Regions from separate parts of the Dietzia sp. 111N12-1 genome, predicted to be linked through region 2. Evidence: riboswitches for the same ligand, from Rfam matches in the RefSeq annotation. Region 2 holds a riboswitch; the other holds the start of a gene.
The links. Region 2 has a riboswitch for cyclic di-AMP ahead of AYO52_RS02430 (transglycosylase family protein). Riboswitches for the same ligand answer to the same signal wherever they lie in the genome.

Region 1 (2,384 bases), on a different contig from region 2:
GGGCTCCACGGTGGCCCCCAGGTGCGCGGCGAGGACTCCCAACCGGTGGCCTCGTGTCTCCCCGCGGTGCAGCACCCGCCTCGCGAGAGCCAGGGTGCAGACCGACGGGGGATCGGGCCACGGGTGCCCGGTCGACGCGGCGGCGGCCCGCAGGAACCCCAGGTCGAACCGCGCGTTGTGGGCGACGAGGACGGCCCCGCGGGAGAATTCGAGAAACGTCGACATCACCTCGCCGAGACTCGGGGCACCGACGAGGTCGTCCGGAGCTATCCCGGTCAGTCTGCTGATGTGGCCGGGCAGGGCACCGTCGATCGAGACGAACGTCGACAGCTCCGCCTGCACCTCGCCGCCCCGAACGCGTACCGCGCCGATCTCGGTGATCTCGTCGCTTCCGGTCCGGGTGCCCGTCGTCTCCAGGTCGACCACGACGAACGTGACGTCGGACAGCAGAGGCTCGAGATCGTCGAAAGCTGCCTGCACCCCGGTCGAGACGGGGGAGGGGGATCGGGGCATGCCGGAGACGGTAGCCCCGCCCTCCGACACGGCCGGCCCCGCCGTGGTTGTCGGACCTTGTCCCTAGGGTGCCCCGCAGTACGACCACCCCGGGCCCGGATCGCGGCTCGATAACGAACGGGCAACACGCCCAGGACGAAGTGTGAGGTAGATCATGTTCACGATGGACTGCGTGCGATGTCCCGCGGGGCCCGCCGCATGTGACGGGTGCATCATCGCCGTTCTCGACGCCGGAAAACCGCAGGTGGACGAGCTTTCTCCGGAGTCGTGCGGCTACGTTCTGGACCCGGAGGTCCGCGAGGCGATCGACATCCTCCGCGAGGTCGGAATGGTCTCCACGGTCGAGATTCTGGGGGCTGACGTCGCCGCGTGAGCGATGAACTGGACTTCGACGAGACGGTTTCGTAACCTTTTCGAGACCTCGGAAGTCATCGCCAGCCTGCCGGCGGGGAGCCGGGGTCACACCTAAGCGCCGAAGGGCGCACCGGGGAACCAGGATCCACTGGGGTGAATCGCACGAGGGCCTACAGGTCCGAAGCGTAGGACAGACTTCCGTGTCCGAACCCGTCAGCTAACCCGGTCGGTGCCGCAGGAAGAAAGAGGAACAATCTTCGTGGGAGCCCACAGCATCAAGACCAGCTCGACCGGCCGTCGTGTCGCCGCCGCAGGCCTGCTCGCAGCCGGGGCCGCTGTCGCCGGTTCCGGGACCGCCGCCGCCGCACCCATTACCGTCGACGTCCCCGTGGAGCTGCGGCTGCCCGGCGTGCCGAACCAGGTCTCGTTCGACCTGCCGGAGGGCATCGAGCTCCCGGCCGGCCTGGCCCAGGCCCAGGCCCAGGCGGCGCCCGTCGAGTTCGCCGCCCCCGCGCCAGTGGTCTCGACCGGCCAGCGCATCCTCGACGCCGCCACCACCCGGGTCGGCTCGCCCTACGTCTGGGGCGCTACCGGCCCCAACTCGTTCGACTGCTCCGGTCTGACCTCGTGGGCCTACAAGGAGGCGGGGATCTCCATCCCGCGCACCAGCCAGGCCCAGATCGGCGGCGGCACCCAGGTCTCCAAGGCCGACCTGCAGCCCGGCGACATCGTCGCCTTCTACAGTGGCGCCAGCCACGTCGGGATCTACGCCGGCAACGGCCAGGTCGTCCACGCCCCGTACTCGGGCACCTCGGTGAGCTACGCGCCGGTGGACTCCATGCCGTTCTACGGTGCGACCCGCTACTACTGAGTCGGGTCGCTCCCCGAACCTCCGCAGACCCCGTCGGCGTCCGGTCTCGAACCGGTCACCGGCGGGGTCTGTCGTCTGTAACATCCCCTCTCGGGTACCCGATTCCACCGTAGGCGTCGGCTGGGCGCCCGCGCCCTGCGTGACCCGGATCCGAGAGTTCGACGACACCAGATGACCCGCAGCCTCAGGGTGCTCGCGATCGCAGCGACCGTGACCACCTCGTTGACCCTCGGTCCCGCGCCGGCCGGAGCGCAGACCACCACCCCGGACCGGTCGTCGCCAACCGCGACCACGGCGCCTGTCCCGGGTCCGGTTACCCCGCCTGATCAGGTGTCGACTTCTCCCGCTCCGTCGTCGACCGCTTCCGTCTTCCCCCGCTCCGTCGCAGACTGCACCGTCCACCACGCCGTCCGCCACAGCGGTGCCCGGCGAGATGAGCGAGGACCTGGCGGAGCTGGCCCGGTTGTCCGAGGAGGCGGGAGCATTGGGGGAGCAGCTCCACCTCGCGCGCGGGGAACTGGACCGCGCCAACGGGGAGCGCGTCCGCCTCGAACGGGCCGCCGGGGTCGCAGCCGGACGGTCCGCCCTCGCGGACGGCACCGCGCGCCGGGACCAGTCCACCGTCGATCACCTCGCGACCATTCGG
Region 2 (2,384 bases):
TGAGACACTGGACACGTGGCTGCCAAGAAGAATCTGACCCATGACAACCCGGGATGGCCCGACGCCTCGTTCGGCGAGCACCCGGTGACCGAACTCGCCGCGCTGGTCGCGGGAGGCCTGTCCCCTTTCGGGCAGGAGACCTTCCCGCTGCCGCAGCATCGGCTGGGCTACCTCCACCCGGAGACGGTGGTCAACAGGACCGTCCGCACCCGCTGAGCGCGACGCACTCACACACCGCGACGCACTCACACACGAGGAAGGGCCGCCACTCCCTGCAGGGGGTGGCGGCCCTTCCTCGTGGTCCGTGGACCGGGGCTGCGCGGGTGACGCGTCAGTTGGCCAGGTAGGTGGCGAAGAAGCCGTCCACCAGGTCCTGGTTGCCGGCGTAGGCGGCGTCGACGGCGTCCCGGTTGGCCTCGTAGGTGTCGGCGATCGGCAGCACGATGCCGCGGCCCTCGGCGAAGGAGGACAGGGTCGCCACGTGATCGGCGGCGGTGACCGCCTCCGGGGCGGCGGGCGCGGCCGGGGCGTGGGCACGCGGGGCCGGCGCGGGCGCCGGGTTGGACAGGTCGCGCGGGGTCGGCGCGGAGTTCAGGCCCAGCTTGGCCGAGCAGGCGGGCCAGGCGCCCCAGCCCTGACCGGCGAGGGTCTTCTCGGCGATCGCGATCTGCTGCTCGCGCGTGGCCTGGTTGGCCGTCGGGGCGTACTGCGTACCGCCGTAGGCGGCCCAAGTGCTCGGCGAGAACTGCAGGCCGCCCTGGTAGCCGTTCCCGGTGTTGATGCCCCAGTTGCCGCCGGACTCGCACTGGGCCAGGCGGTCCCAGTCGGAGTCGGGGGCGGCGTTGGCGGCCGGCGCGAGGGCCAGGCCGGCGGCGGAGAACGCGGTGCCCGCGAGGACGACCTTCACAGCGTTCCTGGGCGCTGAGGAGGCGGCGGCACGGTGGCGTCCGGTGTAAGAGGTCATGTCGTCAGTCCTTTTCACTCTGTGCCTACGGGGTGAGCTGTCGGGTTCGGACGAGTGCGTCCGGCCGCCGGTGGCGGCTTCACCCCAAGGCGACCATCGGTCGCCGGGCCGTGGTGGGCCCTGTCGGGTCCCCCGTCCCCGCCCGGGTAATGGTCACTGTGGCATCGGCCGCTGGGCGGGGTTCGGTAGGTGCGTCCGATGCCGACTCGCTGACGAGTCTGCTACGAAACTGTAGCGGTCCGATGCCGGATCGTCACCATTCTGAAATAAACCGAGGCAGTCTGGGTCTGACGTGCGTGCCGTTATCGGCTCGTTACCAGCGGTGTTCGCGGGAGGGTGTGGTTGATCACACCGAGGGCGGTCGCGAGCCGAGGATGGCGTAGAGCAGCCCCAGTAGGAACCCGACCGGCGTGAACAGCATCGCGCCGAGATACAGGAGGGTCGGCGCGTCGCGGCCGAGCACGAACGGGGTCAGCGCCGCCGCGACGGTGAACAGCACCCCGATCGTGAAGATGACGAGCGCCGTCACGAACAGGCCCCGGCGTCGTGGCCGCACGGGGTCGGCTGCCCGGGTGGACGCCGCGGCGTCAGGTGTCCAGGGGTCGTCGGCGGGGCGTCGATCGTCGGCGGTCACACGGGGAGGTTACCGCTAGCCTCGCGGTGGGCACCAACGCGCACGAGGGTAGTCTCGGGGCATCAGTCATGGTTGTCGGTCGCGTATGCCGCGTCCGGTCGGAAGGTGGTTCGCGGTGCCCAGCGGCAAGGTCAAGTGGTACGACGCGGAGAAGGGCTTCGGCTTCCTGTCCCAGGAGGGCGGCGAGGATGTCTACGTGCGCTCCGAGGCGCTCCCCGCAGGGGTCGAGACGCTGCGTCCGCGCCAGCGCGTGGAGTTCGACATGGTCTCCGGGCGCCGCGGCCCCCAGGCGTTGCGCGTGGTGGTCCACGACGAGCCGACGGTCGCGGAGGAGCGGGCCCCGAGGAGCGGGCCCCGACGTTCGGCGGACGAGCTGCACGGGATGGTCGAGGACATGATCAAGGTGCTCGAGTCGACCGTCCAGCCCGAGTTGCGCCGTGGTCACCGTCCGGAGGCCAAGGTCTCGGGCCGGGTGGCGTCGGTGCTCCGCGCGGTCGCGCGCGAGCTGGACGCCTGACCCACGGATCAGTCGGCGTAGGTGAAGCGCACCGACCACTCGCCGTTGAGGATCGACTCCGACCCGTCAGCGGCATAGACGATCGCGACCGCACGGATGGCGAGGCCGTCGATCCGGCCCTCCTCCGGGGTGGTCACGGGCACCAGCAGCTGGCCCGGCCCGCCGGCCTCGACGGTGTAGTCGCGGGAGCCGTCGGCGCGGATCTCGTAGACGTCCATCGTCGACGCACGCAGCTCTCCGGGCAGCCGGACGGTGAGGACGTCCTCATC

Region 1: another riboswitch for cyclic di-AMP. It lies ahead of AYO52_RS04335 (C40 family peptidase); the one in region 2 lies ahead of AYO52_RS02430 (transglycosylase family protein).

Annotation. Positions count from the first base shown of each region.
Region 1 covers NZ_LSSV01000023.1:13,884-16,267, forward strand. The annotation lists gene AYO52_RS04325 (DEDD exonuclease domain-containing protein) at 1-513, opposite strand, end outside; gene AYO52_RS04330 (hypothetical protein) at 677-886, shown strand; cyclic di-AMP (ydaO/yuaA leader) riboswitch at 966-1,114, shown strand; gene AYO52_RS04335 (C40 family peptidase) at 1,127-1,738, shown strand; gene AYO52_RS04340 (NlpC/P60 family protein) at 2,172-2,384, shown strand, end outside.
Region 2 covers NZ_LSSV01000013.1:93,306-95,689, reverse strand. The annotation lists gene AYO52_RS02435 (hypothetical protein) at 16-216, shown strand; gene AYO52_RS02430 (transglycosylase family protein) at 332-964, opposite strand; cyclic di-AMP (ydaO/yuaA leader) riboswitch at 973-1,129, opposite strand; gene AYO52_RS02425 (hypothetical protein) at 1,311-1,598, opposite strand; gene AYO52_RS19165 (cold-shock protein) at 1,714-2,115, shown strand; gene AYO52_RS02415 (DUF2771 family protein) at 2,124-2,384, opposite strand, start outside.